2 regions of the Dielma fastidiosa genome follow, and region 1 is predicted to be linked to the other one. Evidence: riboswitches for the same ligand, from Rfam matches in the RefSeq annotation. Region 1 holds a riboswitch; the other holds the start of a gene.
What was found. Region 1 has a riboswitch for FMN ahead of DWZ33_RS00455 (ECF transporter S component). Riboswitches for the same ligand answer to the same signal wherever they lie in the genome.

Region 1 (5,113 bases):
CATAGAATTCATAGATTGCATCCATAAATTGCAGATCATCAATCTTATTGACAACAAGAATCACCGGCTTCTGTGATTTACGAAGCATCTTGGCAATATATTCATCATCCTTCGTCAGACCATCTCGGCCATTTACAACAAAAACTATTGAATCCGCTTCTTCAATTGCGATTTCAACCTGCATTTCAATTTCTTCTTTGAACGGCTGATTTTCAATCTGAATACCGCCGGTATCAATAACTCTGAATTCTTTTGTGAGCCATTCTGCCTTGCCATAAATACGGTCGCGGGTAACCCCCGGTGTATCCTCGACAATTGATTTCCGCTCGCCGATAATTCGGTTAAATACTGTCGACTTACCAACATTAGGACGTCCGACAATTGCTGTTATTCCATAGATCATGTTTAACCCTCCTCATTCGATTTGGTTTTCAGTAAGCCTCTGATTTCATCAATCACCTCTTCAATACTCATGTCTGAAGTATCAATTTCAATGGCATCTGCCGCTTTCTTTAAAGGTGAATTTTCACGATGTGTATCCTGATAATCACGCACCTCAATATCACGGATTACTTCCTGTTCATCAAATGGAATGTTTTTTTCTATATATTCTTTAATGCGTCGCTGCGCACGCGCTTTGACCGATGCTACCAAAAAAATCTTAAGCATCGCATCCGGCAATACCACCGTTCCGATATCGCGCCCATCAAGCACATAACCGCCTGCGGATGCAATTTGCTGCTGCAGGGTAACTAACCGTTCCCGCACCATTTTCAATTTAGATACATCAGAAGCCCGCATCGACATTTCATTGGTTCTGATTTCTGATGAGACCTCTTGATTGTTGAGATAAATATGACCCGCTGAATCAACATCCAATTTCATTTGATCCATCATATCAGCTAAAGCCAATTCATCATCAACAGCAATACCTTTTAATTTAGATAAATAGCCGACACAGCGATACATTGCCCCGGTATCTAAATGTTTATAACCAAGCTCTTTGGCGCATAAGCGCGCAATTGTGCTTTTACCAGCCGCACTCGGCCCATCAATAGCAATATTTCTTTTCATTAGATTTTCCCCATTGACTGCAGTACCCAGAACACACTGATGCCGACGATGATAACAAATGCCAGCACCAGCAGCAGCATAATCATATTCAACAGCTTATGTGTTTTATTGATACCCTTATTCAGTCCTGTAATTTCTTCTTCATATTCGTCCAGCTGCACCCGAATCTGCTGCGTCTCTTCAGTTATTTTGCGCTGAAAATCTTCATTCATGCGGTTCATCATCGTATATTCATGGGTGGCGTCCTGCTGAATCATCGCCGGTGTGGTTTCCTGCTTCTCAATTTCAACTCGTTTCACACTCATCCCTTGAACTGGCAGCGTCTCGCTTTCATGCAGCAATTCCTGAATCTGTTTAGCAATCTCCTGCTTTGACTGAGATGCCGTTTCTGATTCAACAACTGGCTGCGGCTGGCTGATCGGATCATCATTCAGTTCTTTTATGTAATCTTCTCTGCGTCTTACCGCCGGCCGATTCAGCTGGTGAAGGATATCAATCTGCGTATTATCGCTTTCCATTAAACCGCGCTTAAGATTGTATTCTTTAACATCTCTGATAATATCATCCATATATTCATTCTTAAATGAATCCGTATTAAAAAGATCCGTCGATGTATCCGCCAGCGTTTCCTTCTTTTCTCTTACCGGCACATGAACTTCCTCTTTAACTTCCATCTTTTTGAATAAGACAGGATCAAATTCATTCAGACGATTTGCATATTGTGAAAGTTGGTCACTTTTAATTTCTTCTGCAGGTTCAGTCTCGATTTCTTTTCGTAATTGTTCATATTTTTTTACCCGAGATAATTTTTCCATAAAAAAAGCCTCCTGACTTTTAATATTATACCAAAAACAGGAGCACTTTTCATCTAATTTAGCAAAACCGCTTATTTTTTTAATAACAGAGAGACACGTTTATAGATCAATGAAACAATTACGGTACAGGCAGCCCCTTTAATCAGGTTCAGCGGTGTTGTCGCAAAGATCACAAAGGTAAAGATACCCGTGATGTTGGCGTTTAATTCTGATCCCATCGCAATCAGCGCGTCCATCGGCATCTGATAAGCCCAAGCATAGACAGGCAGCAGTATGAAGGCATTGACTAAAGCACCAAACAGCATCATTGATAGTGTACCGATTACCATGCCATAAAGCGCTGAACGCTTATTTTTATGATATTTATAAATTAAGGCAGCCGGCACAACAAAGGAACAGCCGATCAAAAAGTTGGCAAGCTCACCGACAAAAAGCGTAGTCGTTCCTTTAATCAGCAGATGTACCACAATTTTGATAAATTCTACCAGCACCGCTGCCAGCGGTCCTAGTGCAAAACCGCTGATCAGCACCGCTACCTCTGAGAAATCAATCTTGTAGAAAGGCGGCAGAAAAGGCAGCGGAAATTCAAAAAACATTAACGCGCCGGCCAGCGCCCCCATGACGGCAATTTTAGCGATCATATTGATATTAAGATAATTCTTTTTTAAACCTGATTCTGTTGATGACATATTTTTTCCTCCTCGTCATACCTTTTTTACAATAAAAAAAGGTTCCAACAAAACCTTTAGGGAACCGATTAAAAGCTTAATCAACTTCTTTCATCCAGACTTTACTGTCGCCATCGGAATTGCACCGATTCATGCCCAAAGGCTCGCGGGGTATACCGCCGGTTGGGACTTGCACCCTACCCTGAAGTTTTTGCTGTATATAGCATAACACTACTTATAAATCTTGTCAAATCATAAGAAAAGCAGATAAAACATCAGTTCTATCTGCCCTTTACTTACGCTCTGCCTGAATATTTGCCGTCCGCAGTATTAACAACGATCATTTCTTCATTGTTGATGAAAAGCGGTACACGAATTTCCAAACCAGTTTCCAGTTTCGCATTCTTAGTTGCTGAAGTTGCTGTATCACCCTTAACGGCTGGTTCAGCTTCTACGATCTGTAATTCAACCTTATCCGGAAGAATAACACCTAATACTTCTCCTTCATACATTGAAATATTTACATTTGAATTCGGCTTAATGAAATTTAATTCCCAAGTCAGTTTTTCCATTGGAATTTCTAATTGTTCATAAGTTTCATTATCCATGAAGATGCAGTTTGTTCCATCATCATACAGATACTGCATTTCACGCTTGTCAATACGAGCCTGCTCTACTTTGTCACCGCCAGTAAAAGATAAATCAATAATTGTTCCTGTTCTTAAGTTTTTAGCTTTAGCCTTTACAATCATTTGACGCATTGCAGTTTTGTTGTGAGAGATGTCCAACACAACATAAATATTATTTTCGTATTCGATAGTAATACCTGGTTTTAAATCATTAACAATAATCATTCTACGACCGCCTTTCAATAGTTCACCCTTATATTTTATATAAATTTATAGATTTGTCAATTATATTCGATAAATAGGGCTTTTTTTTAGTATTTAGCCTTAAATATCTTATTTTTCAGATGGCTTAAGGATAGGTGTTAAATCAATATTTTATATCGGTGTGAACAGCCCAGATTCACTGATGCAATAAAATTAACGGTATAAATTACCCATAGATTATCCAAATTGAATTCAACTTTATTAAACCACCAAAATGCGGCGCAGAAAGCAGTAAAAAGCAAGGCAAAAAGAAAGTCTTTCCATTCGATCGGCTTACAGCTGGCCTGATAGCTTGGTGAAAGCAGGAATGTGTAAGCGGCAAAGAAAAAGGCAAAGATCCAAGCATTTTGATCGACAAACTGAAAAACGATACAAAGCAGAATCATAATCATATAAAAAGCAAAACTGACAATGGCATTTCGCATAATTCACCCCATAGTTAGTTTTGCTGTTTTTAATTAAGATATTCAAAATTCATGATACATTCATCAAGATCGTTAAAGGTTATCAAATATCCAACAGTTTTGTCAGGATAATAAACGCTGACTCTCGCCTGCATTTTATCATAGACAATGGATATGGGAATTCCCTCATATTCAAAATCAATATCAGATTCAGCATAGTTCAGATAATCACTTTTAACCTTCATAATCACGACGGTTTCCAGCCGCTCGCTTAACGAATCACTCTGAAACAACAGCATCGCTGTCTTGATTCTGGTACTCATCAGCAGGATCAATGAGATCATCAGCTGCAGCATCATCAGGGAATAAAGTGAAATCCATCCCCGGCTGTTCACAGGTGAGCCAGCGTTCATTGATTTTAGATTCATTATTCTTTTGATATTGTAGATAGATGCACTCTCCTTTAGTGATAAAATTCATTGCTGAAAGATCCATAAGCATGATTTCATAGCCCGGTGTCTTAACTAAGCGCTGACGGTCAAAGATCAATGTGTATTCCTCATTGTACAGCATGCCGCTTAGAGTATCGTCAACCGCACTGACAGCCTCACTGAGCAAAAGGATATGCCGAAGCTGACGCAGTCCGATTTGATCCTGAATAAAATCATCTTTCTGAATCAAGCTTTGCAGCATCGGCATAACCGCAGCCAAAAGCATCATTGAAAAGGATATGATCCATAGGCTCAGCAGTACCTCAATACTGGTAAATCCTTTATTCATATAAGGCTTCAAGCCGTTCATCCTCACTTTTGAAATCAAATTGATTCTTTAATTGCTGGAAATGATGCTCAGCGGCAAGGGATGAAAGAATCATCACACAAAGCAGCACTGCCCCGGCAAACAGCAGCAGACTTTCCGCTAGCATAAAGCCTTTCTTATTCAAGCGCCATCCGCCCGCTGCCTAGCTGAATAATGATACATCGGCATTGATTCCCTTCATGAAAGCAGTAAGTTCCGGCGTGATTTACATTACCTGCAGCATTAAATTCAATTTTACCCTCATCAACACTTCGCGAGGCCGGCAAAGCTTCACACACCTCATTAAAACAGAGCTGATGCGTACTTAGGGTAATACTGTTAGAATGCTGATTCAAAATCGCATCCAGCTGGGCAGCTTCCAGCTTAGCCATAAATCTGCGGGTATCAGAAGTCAGCGAGGCCGGCGGTCTGACAAAAGGGAAAAGCAGAAGCAGCATAGC
Region 2 (5,113 bases), 560 kb from region 1:
GATGATATCAGCAAACGTCCGGCTTTAGATATGAAGCTGGAAGCACTGATTCCGGTAATTCAAAAAAAGATGCCGTTAAAAATTCATGCTCATCGTGCTGATGATATCTTAACCGCCCTGCGGATCGTGAAGGAGTTTGATCTGAACTGTACTCTCGATCACTGTACGGAAGGGCATCTGATTTTAGATGAAGTAAAAGCCAGTGGTTTTCCGGCTTTGGTAGGACCAAGCTTGGGAAATAAATCTAAATTTGAGTTAAAGGAAAAAAGCTTTAATACACCGGGCATTTTAAATAAAGCAGGTGTTAAAATTGCTATTATCACAGATTCACCGGTTATTCCTCAAGAATACCTGAGTCTGTGCGCGGCCTTGGCGGTAAAGCATGGTCTTGATGAAATGGAAGCGTTAAAGGCTATTACGATCAATCCTGCGGAAATCCTAGGCATTGCTGATCGGGTCGGCAGCCTTGAGAGCGGCAAGGATGCGGATCTCGTATTTGTGAAAGGCAATTTATTATCTTATGAAGCAGAGGTAATGAAAACGATGATCAATGGTGAGATCGTTTATGAAAGTGAGGAAACAAGCAATGTTTAATTCACATAAATGCTATGTTGTTGATACAAAACCGTCAATGATACAGAATACACCCCAATATCAGCGCTTATTGAATCGGGTTATGGCTTCTTCGATGCATCATGCCAAACTGGAAGAGGTTTATCAGAATCTCGCGAACGGCGGCCCGGCTCAGGAAAAACGGCTGTATCTGCCGGAATTCAGTGTGCCGCTGCGTAAAAATCTGTTTGGTTTATATCTGATCAATGTTTCAGTTAATGACATTGAAAAAAGCTTTTTGCTTGATACCGGGGCTCAGGTTTCCGCAATCACAGAGAAATGCGCTAAAGAATGCGGCTGTGAAAGCAATCAGGGTGTCATGCAGATTGAAAGCTTTGCCGGCAGTGCTAAGGAATTATCCGCGGCAGTTGTGAAAAAGCTTCGCGTCGGTGCCTTGGAATTAGTCAATCAGCCGATGGTGCTTTCCTCTTTGCAGGATATCAGTCCAACCTTGTTTGGCATCTCATTGACGGGGATTGAAGGAATCTTAGGCTGGGATATTCTCAGTCAGCTGGATTTTGAAATTGATGATGCCAACCGCACATTTAATGTCATTCAATATCAGGGCGAAGTCAGCAGCTGCAATATGATCAGCGGTATGTTTCCAACGCTGGTTGTCCTTAACGGCAAAAAGGAATACGCATTGGCAGGTTTTGACAGCGGTGCGAAAACTAGCTGGATCTCAGAGCATATTATCGATGATGATAAAATCAAAAAGGTGGATGATGGTGAGGCCATCGTGCTTGGTGTGCATGGCTTAGAGACAACCCATCTATCACTTGTTAATGAAGTGCGCTTCAAATTTCATCAGTCTAATTTAGTATTTGAAAATATTATAACCGGCCGTACTAATATTTTTAAGGATCTTGAATTTGACGCTGTTTTTGGCAATGAAATCATTCGTAAGCGTAAGATTCGCTTTATCAATTCACAAAATTTTGCGCAAATCATATAATCACTGCCGTACCTCATGGAAAGGTACGGTTTTCTTTTGATTGATACTTTAAAAAGCCGCTGAAAAATGATATATTTATATACAGGATTTAAGGAGGAAACAAATGTTAACTGGTAAAATTACAATGGCAAACGGGGCAGTGATCCCATTTGAACTTTATGAAGAAGAAGCTCCGATTACGGTCGGCAATTTTGTGAAATTAATTAAAGAAGGCTATTATAACGGTAAAACCTTTCATCGGGTAATTAAAAATTTCGTATCACAAGGCGGCTGCCCTTACGGCACCGGTGCTGGTGATTTGGGATATACAATTCCATGTGAGACAAAGAATAATCCGCATAAGCATGTGACTGGGGCTTTATCAATGGCTCACCGCGGTAAGGATACCGGCTGCTGTCAGTTCTTTATCTGTCATGAACCTCAGCCGCATTTAGATGGCGTACATACGGTATTTGGCTGTGTAACCGATAATATGGGCGCAGTCCGCAATATGCATAATGGAGACGTGATGACAAGTATCACGCTGGATGAATAATGGATGATGTAAAGCGTTTAGGCTATCCGGTATTGATTATCTTTTTATCAGCGTTCATCGTAAAGCTGGTCAATACTTACTTTTACAGCAACTTTACCGCGATGCTGCTGACGATTATTACCGTAAGTGCTTTATTTTTATTTGGCACTTCATTGAATAAAAGCCGTAAACGCCGCAATCCGGCAGTGCTGAAAAAGGTACTGGCAATCATTATTGTCTTGTTTTTGGTCTTGATGCAGCTGGGACTGTTTGAAATTGCGGTTGTATCTGAGGTTTTGTTTTTCTTTGGTGTTAATTCTTTCTTTATTAACATGATCTACATTTTCTGTGGATTCTTGTTTGTGGATTAAGCGTATGGAAGGCTTTATGAAAATTTGGCATCAGCTGACTGATATTGAGCTGAAATGCCCATTCTGCGGACACCATATCCCTTTTTCACTCGTACAATGGAATACTCGGGTGAGATGCGCTCATTGTAAGAAGGTGCTGAGAGTTGGTTTAAAACGCTTCGCTATCATCACAATGTTTGTGCTAGGTATGATTCTTTATACTCTGCTTTATATGCTGCTTCAGCAAATGACCACAGATTTTATGCTGATTATGATCATTCTTGTATTATTTTTATTTGTATATTCAGCTTTATATACGAAAGCATTGATTCATTTTCTAGGCGTGGAAAATGTCTATGATATAAAGGTCGTAAAGTAAAAATTTATTTTGGGATTGTATTTGCTTGATGAACTGCTTATAATAGAATTACAGAGGATGTTTCGGCATAACCTGCATTCAAAATTGAATATCAAGTCTTTGTGGCGGGGTGTAAGTCCCTACCGATGGTAAAGTCCATGACCTGCGAAACAGCAGCTGATCTGGTGAAATTCCAGAACCGACGGTTAAAGTCCGGATGAGAAAAGACATTTTCTGTGTACACTCGGAGACGAATTTTTTTCGTTTCCTTTTTTTTGATTGGAGGTATTTCTATGCATAAAGCTTTTTCAATGAAGCATTTGACGCTGATTGGCATGATGGGTGCCCTAGCTTCTGTGCTGATGCTGTTTCGCTTTCCACTACCCTTTATGCCGCCCTTTTTAAGCTTTGATCTGGCGGGTGTGCCGGAACTGATCGGTGGATTTGCGTTAGGGCCGTTCAGTGCGTTTTTAATTATTCTGGTTAAGATTTTGATTCAGCTTATAATATCCGGCAGCAAGTCGATGCTGGTAGGGGAGCTGCAGGGGCTGATGTTAAGCTGCGCGATGGTTCTGCCGGCAGCCATAATCTATCAAAAGAATAAAACCAGAAAGGGGGCAATTCAGGGACTGATTGCGGGTGCGCTGCTTTGTATTATCACAGCGGTAATTACGAATCTTACAATGATCATTCCTTTTTATATCAATCTATATGGCATGACCATGGATTCAATTGTAACCTCAAGCCACAGTATTAATCCGCTGATTAATGATGTTTCATCACTGGCGCTGATTGGCATTCTGCCATTTAACATCATTAAGACGGCGGCGAATTGTGCAGTAACGCTGATCGTGTATAAGAAAATCAGCGGTTTGATTCATAAATATCTATAAATAGGAGGCAAAGAAAATGGAATTTAATGAAGCAAAAGCATTAATGTTTAAAAAACTGGGAACAAGTAAGATTATGGCATTGGCGTCCAGTGTGGATGATTATGTAATGGTAAGAAATGTGAGCTGTTTATTTTACGATGATAAAATCTATTTTAAGACCGATAAAAATTTCAGAAAGACGCAGCAGCTTTTCAAAAACCCAAGAGTAGCCTTATGTGTCGGCGGTGTGCAGATCGAAGGGATCGCTGTCAATAAAGGTTTAGTTGTGGAAGAGGAAGGACGTAAATTTGAAACAGCTTATAAAAAATATCTTTGGCAGAGCTATAATGCTTACAGTCATGAAGACACTGAGATTTTGATTGAGGTTACACCTGTATTTGTGGAAATCTGGGATGAGGATGAAAACCGCTATGCCTTTCAAACATTTATTGATTTTGAAAAGCAGAGTGTAGAGGTTAAAGCTTACGATCAGAAAGACTAATGATTCTTAATCAATGTTATTATAATTAATTAAAACAGAGAGTTTGTCATTGTTGGAAATGAATCAGAACTCTCTGTTTTCTTACTTATGGCGTCGCTGTCTCACACATTCAAAGGCAATGGCTGAAGCTGCTCCGGCAGCATTTAACGCGTTGCGGAAATCATTGGGATAGGGAATATAGATGTTTTGATCTGAATGCGACAGAACTGTTTTACTTAGACCGCGCATCTCACCGCCGATCGCGATGCAGACAGGTGATTTAAAATCAGCGTCATAGTATTCAATCGCGTTTTCCCGCATTGCACAATAGATTTTAATTTGCCGTTCATGCAGCTGGCTTAAAGCCTCATCAAAATCTTCTATCGGTATTATCGGCAGATATTCGCTGGCTCCGGCACTCGATTTAGTAACCACCTTTGCGGCACTGCTCCAGTTGCGGGAACTGACTAAAAGGCCATCACAGCCAGCCGCATAAAGGATTCGGCATAAATAACCAAAGTTGAATGGGTCTTCAACACCCTCGACCAGTGCTAAAAAGGGGTTTGAAAGATTTATCACATCCGCTAATGACTGATATCTGCGCTCACTCACTCGGGCAATCAAACCGCCATGGGTTTTCCCCTCAGCGATATCGTCAATTGCGTCACGGCTGACCTTTTTCACCTCAACACCCGCTTCATAAGCCTTGGCCAATATATAACGGGTATCCTTATCATTTTTATGCTCATCAACAATAACCTCGCAGACGGTACGCACCTTTGCAAGCAAAGCTGCCTTTACCGATATATTTCCTTCTAACAGTAAATCTTGATCCATAGACAAATCCTCGTTTCTATTGCTATTATAACAAAACTATAACCCATCGTACAGCTGAAACAATAAGAAGCATATATATAAACACATATGATATAATAGCTTGGGAGATGGTACTGTGAAAAAAGCGTTATTGC

Region 2: linked by a shared signal. The riboswitch ahead of DWZ33_RS03300 (ECF transporter S component) and the one ahead of DWZ33_RS00455 (ECF transporter S component) in region 1 are both predicted to bind FMN.

The regions. Positions count from the first base shown of each region.
Region 1 is NZ_QRQL01000001.1:76,922-82,034, reverse strand. Features, by position in the region: gene der (ribosome biogenesis GTPase Der) at 1-403, opposite strand, end outside; gene cmk ((d)CMP kinase) at 406-1,074, opposite strand; gene DWZ33_RS00460 (hypothetical protein) at 1,074-1,889, opposite strand; gene DWZ33_RS00455 (ECF transporter S component) at 1,961-2,578, opposite strand; FMN riboswitch at 2,657-2,771, opposite strand; gene efp (elongation factor P) at 2,854-3,411, opposite strand; gene DWZ33_RS00445 (hypothetical protein) at 3,549-3,875, opposite strand; gene DWZ33_RS00440 (hypothetical protein) at 3,905-4,177, opposite strand; gene DWZ33_RS00435 (hypothetical protein) at 4,134-4,634, opposite strand; gene DWZ33_RS17905 (hypothetical protein) at 4,627-4,797, opposite strand; gene DWZ33_RS00430 (hypothetical protein) at 4,790-5,113, opposite strand, start outside.
Region 2 is NZ_QRQL01000001.1:637,371-642,483, reverse strand. Features, by position in the region: gene DWZ33_RS03325 (amidohydrolase) at 1-594, shown strand, start outside; gene DWZ33_RS03320 (retropepsin-like aspartic protease) at 587-1,567, shown strand; gene DWZ33_RS03315 (peptidylprolyl isomerase) at 1,671-2,102, shown strand; gene DWZ33_RS03310 (amino acid permease) at 2,102-2,452, shown strand; gene DWZ33_RS03305 (hypothetical protein) at 2,469-2,810, shown strand; FMN riboswitch at 2,902-3,022, shown strand; gene DWZ33_RS03300 (ECF transporter S component) at 3,083-3,682, shown strand; gene DWZ33_RS03295 (pyridoxamine 5'-phosphate oxidase family protein) at 3,699-4,163, shown strand; gene DWZ33_RS03290 (TrmH family RNA methyltransferase) at 4,245-4,979, opposite strand; gene DWZ33_RS03285 (alpha/beta hydrolase) at 5,095-5,113, shown strand, end outside.